One region of the Colwellia sp. MB02u-10 genome, then DNA from elsewhere that is predicted to be linked to it. Evidence: predicted binding sites of a transcription regulator. Region 1 holds the regulator's gene; each other region holds the start of a gene.
What was found. The regulator sigma-54, encoded in region 1, starts transcription at its own class of promoters, with help from an activator protein. The targets are predictions, from matches to a motif close to GTTGGCACGNNNNTNGNNT.
Positions count from the first base shown of each region.

Region 2: a site for sigma-54 is predicted at 1,505-1,523, ahead of H4J59_RS06005 (FlgO family outer membrane protein). Genes of this name have one in related genera too.
Region 3: a site for sigma-54 is predicted at 851-869, ahead of H4J59_RS19315 (PEP-CTERM sorting domain-containing protein). Genes of this name have one in related genera too.
Region 4: a site for sigma-54 is predicted at 1,138-1,156, ahead of H4J59_RS15385 (P-II family nitrogen regulator). Genes of this name have one in related genera too.

Region 1 covers NZ_JACGVK010000139.1:51,872-54,084, reverse strand. Annotated here, with positions in the region: gene ptsN (PTS IIA-like nitrogen regulatory protein PtsN) at 1-151, opposite strand, end outside; gene hpf (ribosome hibernation promoting factor) at 181-468, opposite strand; gene H4J59_RS17985 (RNA polymerase factor sigma-54) at 505-2,010, opposite strand; gene lptB (LPS export ABC transporter ATP-binding protein) at 2,062-2,213, opposite strand, start outside.
Region 2 covers NZ_JACGVK010000105.1:73,248-75,460, forward strand. Annotated here, with positions in the region: gene H4J59_RS05995 (flagellar export chaperone FlgN) at 1-176, shown strand, start outside; gene H4J59_RS06000 (LPP20 family lipoprotein) at 305-769, opposite strand; gene H4J59_RS06005 (FlgO family outer membrane protein) at 798-1,442, opposite strand; gene H4J59_RS06010 (flagella assembly protein FlgT) at 1,873-2,213, shown strand, end outside.
Region 3 covers NZ_JACGVK010000102.1:12,392-14,604, reverse strand. Annotated here, with positions in the region: gene H4J59_RS19315 (PEP-CTERM sorting domain-containing protein) at 937-1,533, shown strand; gene H4J59_RS04090 (hypothetical protein) at 2,033-2,213, opposite strand, start outside.
Region 4 covers NZ_JACGVK010000133.1:109,426-111,638, forward strand. Annotated here, with positions in the region: gene H4J59_RS15380 (ammonium transporter) at 1-755, opposite strand, end outside; gene H4J59_RS15385 (P-II family nitrogen regulator) at 766-1,104, opposite strand; gene H4J59_RS15390 (HDOD domain-containing protein) at 1,626-2,213, opposite strand, start outside.

The DNA of each region.
Region 1 (2,213 bases):
GTTTAACTAAGCTTTCTAAGAGCTGAAAAGTATCATGACTGTCGAGTTTATCGGCGGCCAAGCGACTTAAATATTCTAATATACGTTTTTTACTGGCACCCGGTGCTGCACAAATAGTGCAGTCCGGGGTTAAGATGTCTTGCAACTTCATAAACTTCTAAGACCTGTAGCGAAATGGCGCTAATGTTTGTTGATTTTACCTTTATATTTCAATATTTGGCGATCTAGCTTGTCAATTAATGCATCAATCGATGCATACATGTCACTATGCTGTGCCTTAGCATGAACTTCGGTGCCACTTAAGTGCACTGTTGATTCAGCAATCTGATTCTGTTTTTCTACCGTTAATACTACATGTACATTATTGATATGATCAAAATGACGTTCTAGTTTTTCAAACTTGCCATTGACATAATCACGTAATGAATCGGTAACATCGACATGGTGTCCAGTAAGATTAATTTGCATATACTTCAATCCTCTTTATTGGCTGAATAAAACTGCCTACAATAGGCTTTTACGTTGATTTGATGGCGGTATAGAAAGTGACTCTCGATATTTGGCAATGGTACGCCTTGCCACTTGTATACCTTGCTCTGCTAAAATATCTGCCATTTTACTATCGCTGAGTGGCTTTGCAGGCACTTCAGCAGCCACTAGCTTTTTAATTAATTCTCGAATAGCCGTTGATGAACATTCGCCGCCGTTTTCAGTACTAACGTGGCTAGAAAAAAAGTACTTAAGCTCAAAAATTCCTCTAGGCGTGTGCATATATTTTTGCGTGGTCACACGAGAAATAGTTGATTCATGCATATCTACGGCTTCGGCAATATCGTTCAATACCATAGGGCGCATTGACTCAGGTCCATGTTCAAAAAAGCCTTGTTGGCGTTGCACAATACAATTTGAAACCTTTAAAAGCGTTTCGTTACGGCTCTCTAAGCTTTTAATAAACCATTTTGCTTCTTGCAAGTTAGAGCGAATAAATTGATTATCAGTAGATGACTTCATTGAACGAGACATAGCCGCGTATTGCTGATTAACCGATAGTTTAGGTGCAGTGTCAGGATTGAGCTCTACTGTCCAGCGGCCGTTTTTCTTTTCAACAGACACGTCTGGGATAACATATTGTTCTTCACTTTTTATGACGCTATCACCTGGACGGGGATCTAAACTTTGTATTAGGCGAATAACTTCGCGTAATTGCTCTTCTTTCAAGCGTAATTTACGCATCAATTGACGATAATCGCGATTACCGAGTAAATCAATATACTCGCTGACGGCAATTTTGCTTTCCGCTAACCAAGGGGTATCTTTAGCAAATTGATTAAGCTGAATACGCAAGCACTCGGGAATTGAACGAGCGGCTACACCAATGGGGTCAAATACGTTAATACGCTTTAACACCACTTCAATCTCATCAAGTTCTACACCATCAATACCGACACTTTCTAAGATCTCTTCGGCTGAAACGGTTAAATAACCTGCTTCATCTATGGCTTCAATAATGGCAATGGCAATGGTTCTGTCAGTGTCAGTAAAGGGCGTTAGTTCCATCTGCCAAATCAGATGGTCTTGTAATGAGTCTTTCGTTTCACCTTGATAAGTATAATCTTCTGAGGCATGGCCAACACCGCCACTACTGACACCGGCACTGAAGTTATCATCCCATGTGCTATCACTGTTTAGTTCTTCGGGGATGTCTGTTTTTGCTAAACCTTCAGAGGAGCTAATTTCGTCTATCGAGGGAGTGGAGTCTTCGCTGCCATCAGAGGATGTTGCTGACTTTTCGCCTAAAGTTACCGAATATCCTGCTTCTAAATGGTCAGGGGTATTTTCTGAATTGTTATCGTGCGTTTCGTCAACTTCAAGCAAAGGGTTACTTTCAAGTGCCTCTTGAATCTCTAGTTGAAGATCCAAAGTTGATAATTGCAACAGTTTGATCGCCTGCTGCAATTGCGGGGTCATCGTTAACTGTTGTCCGATACGGAGTTGCAGAGTAGGACGCATTTACGTTTTCTTTTCCCTATTCAAATTCATTAGTTCAATTGGTTTTATTCACTATAGCGTGAATTGTTCGCCAAGGTATACATCTCTTACATGTTGATTTGCAAGAATTTGCTTTGAATTACCCTCAGCGATAAGTTCACCATGACTAACGATGTAGGCATGTTCACAAACATCGAGTGTTTCTCGTACATTGTGATCTGTGA
Region 2 (2,213 bases), on a different contig from region 1:
TTTTAGTGCGCTGTAAAAAACAGAATCAAATTAATGGCCTGATTATTCAGCAATCACAATTATCTGTAGAACGCATGAAGACCTCATTACTAGAGAATCATAATAAGTCATCCATGACCTATAATAGTAAAGGAAAAACCTCTGGCGGACTCAGTAGCTTAGGTATAAAAGCTTAGCTTTGTATATTTTATGATCACTGCTCCTTCACATCCATGTGATCGCACCATACCGTACATCCTGTACATAAAAACCAGCAATAGCTGGTTTTTTTAATGGTACTAAAATACAGCGCTATTCAATGACGCTAGTAATATGAGATATGCTTTATTTCTTTGCGGTTAGAAGTTGCGATATAAATTTCATAAACATCTTTAAAATCTAAACTCAACTCAGTGGTATAACTGTCACCCACCGGATAGCTTTTAACGACTTTTGCGCCACGAATAATGCCTTGTACTGATGCCTGTAATTGTTGATTATCAAGCACTAAATTAGACATGGTGGTGCTACCATTAATATTTTGACCATAAACTTGTTCAGCTAACTCCGCATAAGCAGCAATTTTTGAAGCTTTTATTGCCATCAGCATACGCTGGGTTTTGTTTTGAGAGTTCTGCAAGCTAATCGGTGCTTGCCCTATGGCGGTTAATACAGGAAATTGTTCAGGTTTCACGTTTTGCCATTCAACCTGTTTATCAAACACCGAAGAACATGCACTTAACACTAAAGCGCTTAAAAAAACCCCAATACCATTACGTAAAGTATTCATACTCACCTTAGACATTTGTTTGATAATATTACTTTTGTATCGCAATGGCACGTGCATCGTCGGCTAGCGTGGTACTGTCACGCAAGATCATGCCATCTTTCATTTTAACATTTTCATGGCGATTAAAATCATCGCCAACAACCCAAGCAGGAATAAAAGACTGCGCCGTTGCCACCACAACTCGAGATTGCATGCCAATCATTCGTGCGTTGACTAACACGCCTTCATTTTGTTGCATCATAGTGCCGGTAACAACATAGTCAATTATCTGACGTTCTGGCAATTCTTTCCAATCGCGACTGAAAACATAATCACCATCGGCCGTTACACGAATATGTCCAGTGGTTTTAAAATCAATAACAACCAGGCCATGTCGTTGCATTTCATGGATAAAACTTTCTGACAGTTGATTGCCTAACGAGTTAGTTGATTCTAAATTTTTTAAATCGACAAATGATGCAACAGCAATTGGCGTTTTAGGCGTAACAAAGGTGCTACTTTCCAGCATTTGATACGCAAGACCTTTCACCACGTCATTTATCGCATGACGAGGTAACTTAAAACTGTCAATTTCTTCTTTATCGGCATAAGAAGATCGATAAAAATCATCTTTGGTTGTCACAGAACACGACATCACTGTCGGTATTATTATTGCTATAAGCCAATTTTTCATTTAGCTCTCCTCAATTAATGCTAATGTCGTAAAATTAATGAAAATAATTAATAAAATTAATAAAGCATGATCCGCGCCAATATTTTTATTTCACCTCAACTTGGTATAATACAGGGTAGACTAAAACTATACCCCTAGATTATTGGCTATAGTTTTAGTCTAATTGTTCTGCCTATTTACACTTTTTTTCAGCACTGATTCTGTATCACTTTCAAAACACCTTTTTATCCAATCACCAGACTTTACCAAACCAGATAGGGTTTTTAATGCCTGATAAAACCCTACTACTTTTATCGCTATCAGCAAGCTAATACCGATAAAAGTAGTTTGTTGGGCCACTTTACTTATCTTGAGTTGAACTTTTATTTGAAATAGGCACAAAACCTGCATATTTAAAAAAGAGATTGATTCCCTATTAAAAGAGACCTTTATGCGTTTAAGTTTATTTTACCTTTGCTGTGCTATATATAGCAGCGCTAGTGTCGGACAATGGTATGAATCGCAAGGTGTGGCGAGCATAATAAATGCTGATAATAAAACAGCAAAAACACAGGCTATGCACAATGCGTTGAAAAAAGCCTTACTGGTTGCCGGTGCTTCAGTGTCAAGTGTTCAGCAAGTGGTTAATGGTTTACTCACCCAAGACGAAATTAGCATCCGCGCTAGTGGCAGTGTTAATTCATTAGAGCTAGTCAGTGAACACTATAGCGACGACTTAGTCACTGTCATCATAAGGGCTGATATTTTTCCACAAGAAAAAAAGTGCTTCGC
Region 3 (2,213 bases), on a different contig from region 1:
CTACCTTCCAGCTCATATCTTCAACATCGACCGGAACTGATTAACTTTGCCTGTTTAGGGAATTTACTGTCTATTTCCTGTGCTTTTTTACTGAAAAGTGAAAATATCGTTTCTAATGAAGACGTCTCGAAAGTGCGCTAAGCGGAAGGAAAATTTTAAAATTGCCAGCTTTGTTTACAGTCTTATGTACATCCGTTAGTTGACCTAAGCAGGCAATTAGCCAACCTAGTAATAACTGGCATAGCAGACGTTACAAGAATCATTATTGATACTAATTTTATGGTCTAAGGAGCTATAGAACGAGAACAATTCCTATGACGGCTGCAAGCCTCAAAGCTGCCTGTGAAATTCTAATTCACTAACAACGGATAAAACTCCGTTAGTGCGCATATTTTAAGTTTTCTTATCTTGTTTCACTCTAAACTCATTAATATAATTGTAATTTATATCTTAAAATCAATAGCTTGAGCTTTTAATGACATCAACTAATGGCATATCAAGCCAACGAATTACAAGTCAGTTGCTAGGTGGTGAATATACTGTTTTGTAGTGTTTTTTTTGTGATTCATTACAATAATTGACACCATTGAGTTTTAATCAATTAGACTACCTGAAACATGTCTTTCAGCTAGTCTATATCGAATATTTTGATGATTAGAATATAGTTTTATATGAAATACAAGCACCTTATTACCTTTTTATACTAAAGCAACATTAAATTTATGCTGGTTGAAATTCGTTTATTTAATCAACTGATTAATGAGCTTATTAATGTCATATTTTTTTACAAACTTGTAGTGTATGAATAAAAATAAAGACTTATCTTGTTGATATTTATTGGTAATAATAGGTTGGTATGTTTTTTGCATTTATTTATATTAATAAACTAGCAATTACATACCAAATACTAATCAAAGTGATAAAAAGGAATAATAAATGAAAAATAAATTTTTAAATATGATGAAAGCAGGTCTTATAGTGTCTGTGACCTGTTTAGTTAATATTGCAAATGCGGGCCTAATTGTAGGCGATTTTGTTACCCATTCAGATCTTCCTGATGCTGGTTCATCAGGTGCGCTTATTTATCAAGAACTTTCACAAACCATAGGTGCAGGTTACGAATTGGACTTGGTTGATGGTGATTATTTGACCAACCTATCTAATTGGGGTGGCGGATTAGTTTGGATGGACTTTGATCCAACAACTAATATCTTATTGTTAGACTCTCAAGATGAATGGGATTTCCAAACTTTTGATGCGTTTATTAATAACATCCAATTTAGTGCAGGAGAATATATTACGGGCATATCATTATTGAATAATGATTTGGTAAGCCCAAATACTGTACCTTTACTTTCATTTACCAATAACAGTATTCATATATCATATGCCGGAGTCTTTGATTTTACAGGCAATTCAGCATCTTTTCAAATAACTACTTCGTCAGCATCTGTACCTGAACCATCAACACTCGCTATTTTTGCATTAGGAATGATTGGTTTAGCATCACGTCGATTTAATAAACAATCTTAATAATTTCTTTTTAGTAAATTATAGAAAACATCAATTATAATGATTGGTGTTTTTTTGTATCTACTGATTGGTAATTTAGGTTGTTTTACCGATAAACCACAACCATAGGATTAGTAATCCTTTGTTATTCCATATGTGTAAAAGACTTCAGACACTTTAACTTAATATTCAACACTACTAGCGTCAGTTTTATAGTTTTTTAGCAAAAAAGTCATACTAACAAAACCTACCATTTTTGCTCATAATAATCGAAATGGTTGCCGCTAGATAAGCTGCATATTCTGTGAGTAAGGGAATGAAACTAAATCTAGCTTGTTGCGTTTATATCCAAATCAAGTTTTATATTGTCATCATTGACCTAAAGTAATTCTTTTGACCAGTCCTGAAATTTACCGTCCGACTCTGGTACCTTTTACAAAAAAAGACCAGAAGCAGAGGCTACTGATCTTTCATTAGAAAAATACTAAAGTATTTTGTGACTGTACTTTAATAAAATGTCTTAACAGCCAGTCCAAGCATCAGCATCCCAAGCTTTACACTCTTTACTATAAGTACCATCTGCATTAAAGCGCATGGTTTCATAATTCCAACCATCAAAGCCTGCCATCACTTTTTTATACTCAACACGTAAGCCATTTTCTTCAACCATTTTGGTTAAAATAACAAAGCTAAAGATTTCG
Region 4 (2,213 bases), on a different contig from region 1:
GAGTGTGAACTAGCAATATCGCCAAGCTTCAATACTGAACCACCGTTAAAGCCAAACCAACCCATCCATAAAATAAATGTTCCTAACGTTGCCATTGGCAGGTTTGAGCCTGGTATAGCGTTTATTTGGCCATTTTTACCGTATTTACCTTTACGTGCTCCTAACAGTAAAACACCCGCTAATGCCGCGGCTGCACCTGCCATATGTACGATACCCGAGCCAGCAAAGTCAGAAAAACCCAGTTCAGAGAGAGTATATAAACCAAAAACAGCATTACCACCCCAAGTCCAGCTGCCTTCCATTGGGTATATAACGCCGGTTAACACTACAGCAAAAGCTAAAAAGGCCCATAGTTTCATGCGCTCAGCTACTGCACCAGAGACAATTGACATGGCAGTGGCAACAAAAACTACTTGGAAAAAGAAATCAGATGCCGCCGAATATATTGCTGCACCGGTAAAACCATCTTCTCGTGCTGAAAAGTTTTCTAATACCTTGGCGGGATCAACCGTTTCAATGCCTGATAAGAACATGCCGCCGCCATACATAATGTCGTAACCAACAAATAAGTACATCATGCAAGAAATCGCATAGAGCGCGACATTTTTAGTCAAAATTTCTGTGGTATTCTTGGCTCGAACTAAACCGGCTTCTAACATTGAAAAGCCTGCCGCCATCCACATTACCAAGGCGCCACAAATGAGGAAATAAAAGGTATCCATTGCGTACTGAAGTTGAAAAATATTTTGTTCCATAATTTTGCTCCTATATCGCTTCTACGTCTTGTTCACCAGTACGAATTCGCACGGCATGCTCAAGGTCATAAACAAATATTTTGCCATCACCAATTTTACCGGTATGTGCTGCTTCTGCGATGGCATCAACTAACCGTTGCACAACATCATCATTGACCGCAATTTCAAGTTTCACTTTCGGGAGAAAATCTACTTGATATTCAGCTCCCCGATATAATTCGGTATGCCCTTTCTGGCGACCAAAGCCTTTTACTTCACTGACCGTTAGACCTTCAATGCCTATTTCAGAAATAGCCTCTCTGACGCTATCAAGCTTGAAAGGTTTTATAATTGCACTTACTAGTTTCATGTTGTTATTCCCTAATTATTATTAACTAATACTTATCAATCTTCATGCCAATTAAAATATCATACAAAAACAAGTAGATAGGAAATATTAGCTTAATACTGCCGCACCACGATAGTGCGTATGAAATTTATTTGTCAGCTACTGGTGCAATATTTTCAGCCAGAGAAATTAGCCCCAGACAATGAAAATAGCGCTAAATGAGTAAGGCTTAATCGGTAGCTTTGACTACAAACTGATATATCAGGCATTAATGTAAAAACTAAAGACATAATTGCATTAAGCTAACGGGTGAGGTTTTCAGTGAGGTATTAAAGGCTGATATTAAGCAGTTCGGTTGAAGTTTTCAGTGAGGTATTAAAACCTGATGCTCAGGGAGGCGTTGAGGTTTTTTCAAACCAAAATGCCATTAAAAAAATGTCGTCGCTAGCGCTTACTTAATGACTAGAGACTTATATTGATGCATGAAAGGTATCGATATAAGTTGTGGTTAATCTCCTATAAACAATTAAATGGCATAACAATTAAAAAATCATTGCTGTGCCTGGATTTATAATGGCCAACATACTTAAACGCTCTAAGTCACAAAAATTGATCGCCTCTTGTATCGTGTTTTCATCTATCGGTAATTGCTGCAAGGCATCTTCGCTTAATAACAGTTCAATAGGGTGTGAGCTACAATCAAACTGGCTCAACATAATGCGTTTTGCTAGATATAAGAGTTTAGTGTCATCTGTGCTGTAAGAGAAATCGCTATTGTCTTGATTACGAATAGGCTCGATAATGCTATACGGTAATTGCCATTGCTTTAAAAGTTCAGCGCTGCATTCACCGTAAGTAAAACCAAGTTCATGATGTTGCTTTTCCCAAGGGAGCTGGGGTGAAGAAAAATTGTTAGCCGCTAATATTTTTTCTGGAGATATTTGCTGAACAACAAGCTCACCCAAGTTGTGTAGTAACCCGATAATAAACAAGCGTTCAGCATTGGGGATATTAAGTTTGCTGCCGATGTATTTAACAATGAGCGCACAATCAACACTTTTACACCAAAAGTCATCTAAATAGTCCTGTTCAACATTGACTCTTTTAAAGGTGCGGTTAGTAAAAAAAGC